DNA from 2 places in the Nonomuraea sp. NPDC050202 genome. Region 2 is predicted to be linked to the other one. Evidence: riboswitches for the same ligand, from Rfam matches in the RefSeq annotation. Region 2 holds a riboswitch; the other holds the start of a gene.
The links. A riboswitch is a leader RNA that binds a small molecule or an ion and turns the genes downstream of it on or off. The one in region 2 is predicted to bind glycine.
Positions count from the first base shown of each region.

Region 1: it holds a riboswitch for glycine, as region 2 does, so the genes downstream of both, gcvP (aminomethyl-transferring glycine dehydrogenase) here and gcvT (glycine cleavage system aminomethyltransferase GcvT) in region 2, are expected to answer to the same signal.

Region 1 is NZ_JBFALF010000019.1:146,895-151,080, reverse strand. It holds gene gcvP (aminomethyl-transferring glycine dehydrogenase) at 1-1,296, opposite strand, end outside; glycine riboswitch at 1,482-1,579, opposite strand; gene AB0I79_RS38240 (MerR family transcriptional regulator) at 2,000-2,620, opposite strand; gene AB0I79_RS38235 (bifunctional nuclease family protein) at 2,768-3,238, opposite strand; gene AB0I79_RS38230 (MerR family transcriptional regulator) at 3,371-4,024, opposite strand; gene AB0I79_RS38225 (FHA domain-containing protein) at 4,077-4,186, opposite strand, start outside.
Region 2 is NZ_JBFALF010000007.1:166,420-170,605, forward strand. It holds gene AB0I79_RS21790 (aldehyde dehydrogenase family protein) at 1-505, shown strand, start outside; gene AB0I79_RS21795 (3-oxoacyl-ACP reductase) at 511-1,275, shown strand; gene AB0I79_RS21800 (gamma-glutamyl-gamma-aminobutyrate hydrolase family protein) at 1,285-1,971, shown strand; glycine riboswitch at 2,083-2,180, shown strand; gene gcvT (glycine cleavage system aminomethyltransferase GcvT) at 2,311-3,396, shown strand; gene gcvH (glycine cleavage system protein GcvH) at 3,393-3,782, shown strand; gene AB0I79_RS21815 (L-serine ammonia-lyase) at 3,837-4,186, shown strand, end outside.

The sequences.
Region 1 (4,186 bases), on a different contig from region 2:
CGCCGCCCACACCTTGGCCAGCTCGGCGGCGCCCGTCTTCTCGTCGCAGGCCACGGAGACGTGGTCGTCGTCCACCTGCCAGAGGTTGACGCCCCGCTCGGCGGCGGCGGCCACGACGGCGGCGGCCCTGCCGGGCACGCGGGCCAGCACCGTGTCGAAGAACTCGCCGTGCACGACCTCCACGCCGGCGCCGCGCAGCCCCTCGGCCAGGGCGGTGGCGTGGCGGTGCACCCGGTGCCCGATGCCGCGCAGGCCCTCGGGGCCGTGGTAGACGGCGTACATGCTCGCGATGACGGCGAGCAGCACCTGGGCGGTGCAGATGTTGCTGGTGGCCTTCTCGCGGCGGATGTGCTGCTCGCGGGTCTGCAGGGCCAGGCGGTAGGCGGGGTCGCCGTCGGCGTCCACGGAGACGCCGACGAGACGCCCCGGCAGCTGCCGCTGCAGGCCCTCCCGCACGGACATGTACGCGGCGTGCGGCCCGCCGAACCCGAACGGCACCCCGAACCGCTGCGAGGAGCCGATCGCGATGTCGGCGCCCAGCTCGCCGGGGGCGGCGACCAGCGTCAGCGCCAGCAGGTCGGCGGCGGCCACGACGAGCGCGCCCGCGTCGTGCGCGGCGGCGGCCACGGCGCGGAAGTCGCGCAGCCGCCCGGACGCGCCGGGGTACTGCACGAGCAGCCCGAAACACTCGGGCAGGTCACCGTCCAGATCGTGCTCCACCAGCGTGATGCCGAGCGGCTCCGCCCTGGTGGCCAGCACGGCCTTGGTCTGGGGCAGCGCGTCGGCGTCCACCACGAACACGTCGCTCTTCGACTTGCCCGCCCTGCGGGCCAGCGTCATGGCCTCGGCCGCGGCCGTGGCCTCGTCCAGCAGCGACGCGCCCGCGACGGGCAGGCCGGTGAGGTCGGAGACGACCGTCTGGAAGTTCAGCAGCGCCTCCAGGCGGCCCTGCGAGATCTCCGGCTGGTACGGGGTGTAGGCGGTGTACCAGCCCGGGTTCTCCAGCAGGTTGCGGCGGATGACGCCGGGCGTGACGGTGTCGTAGTAGCCCAGGCCGATCATGGAGGTGAGCACCCGGTTGCGCCCGGCCAGCGCGCGCAGCTCGGCGATGGCCTCGGCCTCGCCGATCGCGGCGGGCAGCTTGAGCTTGTCCTTGGCCCTGATGGCCTCGGGGACGGCCACCGCCACCAGGTCCGCGACGGATTCGAAGCCCACGGCCTCGAGCATGCGCTGCTGCTCGGACTCCGACGGGCCGATGTGCCTGGACGAGAACGGCGGAGCTGACAGATCGGTCATGGGGTTGTGCCTCCCGAGGCTTTCATGGAGACCGGCGCCAGGGCGCGGACGAGTGCCGGGTCTCCCCCTCTGTCAGCGCGGCCCCGCGATGTGCTTCGGCGCCACGACCTGAGAGCTTCACCCCCGGTGGGGCTTGCACCGTCGGTGAGGCGCGCCTGGCGGGTGCGCCTGCTTTCCAGAGTTGCCTCACCCGAGCGGTACTGGATGCCTGAGAGATTCCGGGGAGGGTTGCTCCTTCGGCGCCCCGGGACCAGGTGCCCGGGGACTCTCCCGCACGGGGTCGTCAGCCTTACTGTCCTAGATTACTACGGTAGGCCCCGGTAACCGCTCACCGGACCGCTTCCGGCCACCGGCGCGCCCCGTACGGGTGCCGGTGGCGGCCCGTGAAAGGGCGTCCGGGCACGTCAATTCGGGCACGTCAGGCCGGGCACGTCAGGCCGGAGCCGGGCACGGGAGCGCCTGGGAGTGCGGTGCGTGGGTGCGCTGGCACGACGGCCGGCGTGCGACGCCGGCCCGATCGGCCGGTGCGGCGGGTGCGGGAGCCCGGGCGGGTCAGCCCGGCGCGGGAGCCCGAGGTGGCCGGCGCGGTGGGCGCGGGCCCGATCTGCCGGCCACAGGCGCCAGGGCGGGTCGGCCGGGCACGGAGCCGGGTCGGCCGGTGCGGCGCGGGCCCGATCTGCGAGCGCGGGGGCCCGGGGCCGGGTCAGCCGGTGCGGCGGGCGCGGCGCCTGCGGGCCAGTTCGTCAGCGGGATGGTCGGCCGGGACGGTGTCCTCGACCGCCGCGCGTTCCCCCGGCAGCTCCGCGAGGGAGCCCTCGACCTCCCGCCAGACCCGCCCGAGCGCGATGCCGAACACGCCCTGGCCGCCCTGGAGCAGGTCGATCACCTCGTCGGCCGAGGTGCACTCGTAGACGCTGACACCGTCGCTCATGAGCGTGATCTGCGCGAGGTCGGCGACCCCGCGGTCACGCAGGTGCTGCACCGCCGTGCGGATCTGCTGCAGTGACACCCCGGTGTCGAGGAGCCGCTTGACGACCTTGAGCACCAGGATGTCGCGGAAGCTGTAGAGCCGCTGGGAGCCCGAGCCGTGCGCCGCCCTTATCGTGGGCTCAACCAGGCCCGTGCGCGCCCAGTAGTCGAGCTGCCTGTAGGTGATGCCGGCCGCGGCGCAGGCCGTCGGCCCGCGGTATCCGATGTCGCCCGGCAGCGTCGTCGGCTGCTCGTCGAAGAGCAGGCCCTGCTCCCCGGCACGCTGCCGCGCGCTCTCGCGCCGCACCGGATCTTCCTGGCCGGCCGTCTTTCCCTCGCCGCTGCTGACCGCCACGCGGACCTCCGGCTTTCTCTCATCCCGTGGCCTGATCTGGGGGTTCATGAAGGGCGACCACGGGTTTCACTTGCACCGTAGGACCGTGACCATGCTCAGTCAACGATCCGGCTCGGCGCGTCGTGAAGCGTAAATGCACTGAAATACCTACCCCGCCCTGCCGAAGTCCTCGGGAGTGATCGTGTCAAGGAACTCCCTGAACTTCTCCACCTCGTCCTCCTGGTCGTCCGGGATGATCACCCCGGCCTCCTGGACGACCTCCTCGCTGGCGAAGATTCGGGCCCCGGTACGCAAGGCGAGCGCGATCGAGTCGGACGGCCGCGCGCTCACCTCCACGCCGTTGGAGAAGACCAGATCGGCGAAGAAGATGCCGTCGCGCAGCGCGACGATGTTGACCGCCCGCAGGCCGACGCCCAGGGCGCTCAGCACGTCGCGGAAGAGGTCATGGGTGAGCGGCCGCGGCGGGGGCTCCTCCGCCTGGGCCAGCGCGATGGCCGTGGCTTCGGGCATGCCAATCCATATAGGAAGGAACCGCTCCCCGTGTGCCTCCTTGAGCAAGACGATCGGCTGATTTGTGGGCATTTCAACTCGAACGCCCACGACCTCCATCTGCAACACGGGCTGCTCCGTATTCCTGACCGGTCACCCGGCACAGCTCTTCGATCATCGCTTCTGCTGACTTGGCTTCGCAATTCAACGTAACACCCAGCGGGCCTGGAATGTGCCCCCGCCTCCCAGCTCGCTACGGTCTCAACGACCCAGGACCGATCGGACACCCGTGCGCACAAGGGACGCGTGCAGGTCGAGCAGCAGCGTGGAAAGTTCCCTGGCGACCTCGTCGGCCTCGCCGATGGCTCCCGGGCGGCGCCGCTTGAGTATGGGGGCGACCGTCTGCTCGACCAGACCGGCCTCCCGCTCGGCTGCCGCCTTGACCGCCCGCAGGTGGCGGGCGTGCAGGCCGAACCGGGCCAGGGCGCCCACGGTGCGGGCCACCTTGAGCGCCTCCTCGTCGTAGCGCCTGGCCACGGGGGCCAGCAGGCCGTAGTCCTCGAGCTCGGTGAGGGTCTCCTCGTCGATGCCGGCGGCCTCGAGCAGCTCGGCCCGGCTGAGCCTGGTCTCCTGCGGCTGCTGCAGGGCGCGCGGGCGGCCGAAGCTCTCGGCCATCCTGTCCTTGATCACCCGCAGCGGCAGGTAGTGGTCACGCTGCTCGGTGAGGATGAAGCGCAGCTGCTCCACGTGCAGGTGCGTGAACTTACGGTAGCCGGACGGGCTGCGCTCGGGCTCGATCAGCCCCTCGCCCTCCAAGAACCTGATCTTGGAAATCGTCACGTCGGGGAACTCGCCCTGCAGGAGCGCGAGCACCTCCCCGATGCTCATGTGCGAGCGTGCCGCCTGGGAGCTCATCCGGCCTCCCGCGAACGGCCGCCCGTCACCTTGAGTCGCTCACTGCGCCCGCTCATGCGCCGGAGTTGCCCCGCATCAGGAAGAGAAGGCGGAACTTGCCGATCTGCACCTCGTCTCCGGAGTGCAGGGGAACCTCCTCGATCCGCTCCCGGTTGACGTAGG
Region 2 (4,186 bases):
GGCCGAAGCCGTGCGCGGCGTCGTGGTCGGCGACCCCCTCGACGAGGCCACCGAGATGGGCCCCCTGATCAGCGCCGAGCACCTGGAACGCGTCCGGGGCTTCGTCGACGGCACCCCCTACCTGCAGGGGTCCTGTCCCCAGGGCAAGGGCTACTGGTTCCCGCCGACCGTCCTGACCCCCGAGCTCACCGACCCGGCGTTCACCGAGGAGATCTTCGGGCCGGTGGTGTCGGTGGTCAGGTTCGAGGACGAGGCGCAGGCCGTACGGATCGCCAACGACACCCCCTACGGCCTGAGCGGCTCCATCTGGACCCGCGACGTCGGGCGGGCGCTGCGCGTGGCCAGGGCCGTCGAGTCGGGCGCCCTGTCGGTGAACTCCCACTCCTCGGTCCGCTACTGGACCCCGTTCGGCGGCTTCAAGCAGTCCGGCCTCGGCAGGGAGCTCGGCCCTGACGCGCTGGCGGCGTTCACCGAGACCAAGAACGTCTTCATCTCAACGGAGTGACACACATGCAGCGGTTGCAGGATCGAGTGGCGGTCATCACCGGCGCGGGCAGCGGCATCGGGCTGGCCACGGCCCGCCGCTTCGCCGACGAGGGCGCCAGGGTGGTCTGCGCGGACATCGACGAGGAGGCGGGCGTCAAGGCCGCGGCCGAGGTGGGCGGCCTGTTCGTCAAGGCCGACGTGACCAGCGAGGACGACGTCGTCAGGATGTTCAGGACGGCGCACGACACGTACGGCAGCGTGGACGTCGCCTTCAACAACGCCGGCATCTCGCCGCCCGACGACGACTCGATCCTGGAGACCGGCCTCGACGCCTGGCGCCGCGTCCAGGAGGTGAACCTGACCAGCGTCTACCTGTGCTGCAAGCACGTCATCCCGTACATGCGCCGCCAGGGCAAGGGCTCGATCATCAACACCGCGTCGTTCGTGGCCGTGATGGGGTCGGCGACCTCGCAGATCTCCTACACCGCCTCGAAGGGCGGGGTGCTGGCGATGTCGCGGGAGCTGGGCGTGCAGTTCGCCAGGGAGGGGATCCGGGTCAACGCGCTGTGCCCCGGGCCCGTGAACACGCCGCTGCTGCGGGAGCTGTTCGCCAAGGATCCCGAGCGGGCGCAGCGGCGGCTGGTGCACGTGCCCGTGGGCCGCTTCGCCGAGGCGTCGGAGATCGCGGCCGCGGTGGCGTTCCTGGCCAGCGACGACGCCTCGTTCATCACGGCCAGCGAGTTCCTGGTGGACGGCGGCATCTCCGGTGCCTACGTCACGCCGCTGTAGGGGGCGGTCATGGGTCCCGTCATCGGCATCACGTGTTACGCCGAGACCGCCTCGTTCACGGTGTGGCAGGACACCCGCGCCGCGCTGCTGCCGTACACGTACGTGGAGCAGGTCGTGCGGGCCGGCGGCCAGCCGGTCCTGCTGCCGCCCGCCGGGGAGCCGGCCGGGCTGGTACGCCGCCTGGACGGGCTGATCCTGGCCGGCGGCGGCGACATCGATCCGGCCAGGTACGGCGCGGAGCCGCACGAACGCAGCGGCTACGTCCGGAAATTTCGGGACGAGGCGGAGTTCGCCCTGCTCGCGGCCGCCCTCGACGCCGGGCTGCCCTTCCTGGGCGTCTGCCGCGGCCTCCAGGTGCTCAACGTGGCCCTCGGCGGCAGCCTGCACCAGCACCTGCCCGACGTGGTCGGCCACACGGACCACTGCCCGGGGCCCGGCGTCTTCGGGCACCTGCCCGTCACCCCGGTCCCCGGCACCGGCCTGTCCAAGGCGCTGGGCGAGGAGCCGGTGACGGTCCCCCACTACCACCACCAGTCCGTGGACCGGCTCGCCCCCGGCCTGACGGTCACCGCCACCACCGAGGACGGCACCATCGAGGCCGTGGAGTCCTCAGGGACGTTCACCATGGCCGTGCAGTGGCACCCGGAGGCGGCCGAGGACCACGCGCTGTTCGAGGCGCTCGTCCGGGCCTGCTGACGCCAGTAACCGACGCATGCCCTCAAGACGTGATCGCGCCCCCGTGGTTCACGTCCGGCCCGCAACGCGACAACAGCCCCGTAACGGCACTAGGCTGACGGACATCACCGTCGAAACCGCGCGGGAGAGCACCCTGACAGCCGGTCAGGGTCCCTGAAGGAGCAAGCCCTCCCCGCGAACCTCTCAAGGCAAAGGACCGCGCGGACGAGGTGTCCTCTGGAAAGCAGGCCTGCGGGCCTCGCCGAAGGTGAAAGTCCGGCAAAAGTCGGGTGAAACTCTCAGGCATCGATGACAGAGGGGGAGGATGCTGGCATCCACTCCTGTCCTGAGGTGCGACAAATGTCCCGACCGACACCGCTACGCGACGTTCACGAGAGCCTCGGCGCCACCCTCACCGACTTCGCCGGGTGGCTCATGCCGCTCCGGTACGGCAGCGAGTCCGCGGAGCACCGGGCCGTCCGCGAGGCGGCCGGGCTGTTCGACCTCTCGCACATGGGCGAGATCTTCCTGACCGGGCCGCAGGCCGGCGAGGCGCTGGACTACGCGCTGGTCGGGCACCTGTCGGCGCTGGCGCCCGGCCGGGCCAGGTACACCATGATCGTGAACGAGCGCGGCGGCGTGCTCGACGACCTCATCGTCTACCGGCTCGGTGACGAGGAGTTCATGGTCGTGGCCAACGCCTCGAACTACCAGAAGGTCGCCGGCGAGCTGCGGGAGCGCGCGAAGCCGTACGACGCGGTGGTGGAGGACCGTTCGGACCAGTACGCGCTGATCGCCGTCCAGGGCCCGCGCGCCCAGGAGATCCTCGCCACGCTCACCGACGCCGACCTCGACGGGCTCAAGTACTACGCGGGCCTGCCCGGCCAGGTGGACGGCCGGCAGGCGCTGATCGCCCGTACCGGGTACACCGGCGAGGACGGGTTCGAGCTGTTCGTGGCGAACCAGGACGCCGTGCCGCTCTGGCACGCGATCACGGCGGCCGGCGAGCCGCACGGGCTCAAGCCCGCGGGGCTGTCCAGCCGCGACACGCTCCGGCTCGAGGCCGGCATGCCGCTGTACGGCAACGAGCTGAGCGCGGAGCTCACTCCGTTCGACGCGGGCCTGGGCAGGGTGGTGAAATTCGACAAGCCGGGCGACTTCGTCGGCAGGTCGGCGCTCGAGGCGGTCAAGGACGACACGCCCCGGCGCAGGCTCGTCGGCCTCGTCGCACGGACCCGCCGGGTGCCGCGCCACGGTTACCCGGTCACCAAGGACGGCGTCGTCGTCGGCGAGGTCACCAGCGGTGCGCCCTCCCAGAGCCTGGGAAAGCCCATCGCGATGGCCTACGTGGACACCGGCGCCGAATCAGGCCTGGCCGTGGACATCCGGGGCAGCCATGAACCTATGGACCTGGTTGAGCTGCCCTTTTACAGGAGGAACAAGTGAGCAACATCCCTGACGACCTGAGCTACACCAAGGAGCACGAGTGGGTTGCCGGGCTGGACGACAGCGCCACCGTGACGATCGGCATCACGGCCTTCGCCGCCGAGTCCCTTGGTGACGTCGTCTACGTGCAGCTTCCCGAGGTCGGCGCGAACGTCGAGCAGGGCGACTCCGTCGGCGAGGTGGAGTCGACCAAGTCCGTGAACGAGATCTACGCCCCGGTCGGCGGCGAGGTCACCGAGGTGAACCAGTCCGTCGTGGACGACCCGGGCCTCGTCAACAGCGACCCGTACGGGGAGGGCTGGATGTTCAAGGTGCGCGTGGAAGGCGACCCTGAGGACCTGCTCTCGCCTGAGGAGTACACCGCTCTCACCTCGGGCGAGTCCTGACCTAACCGCCGGGGCCCCGCGCGGGCCCCGGCCTCTCAAGAAGGGCGCACATCAATGGCGATCAGCGTCTTCGACCTCTTCAAGATCGGCATCGGCCCGTCGAGCTCCCACACGGGCGGCCCCATGGCGGCGGCGCACAAGTTCGTCCGCGGCCTGCACGAGGACGGCCTGCTGGAGCGGGTGGCGCGCGTGGAGACCATCCTGTACGGCTCGCTCGGCCTGACCGGCAAGGGCCACGGCAGCGACAAGGCGGTCCTGCTCGGCCTGTCCGGCGAGAAGCCCGAGCTGGTGGACGTGGACACCGTCGACGCCCGCATCGCCTCGATGCGCGAGTCGGGCACAGTGAAGCTGTACGGCACCCGCGAGATCCCCTTCGTCGTCGGCGAGCACCTCGTCTTCGAGCG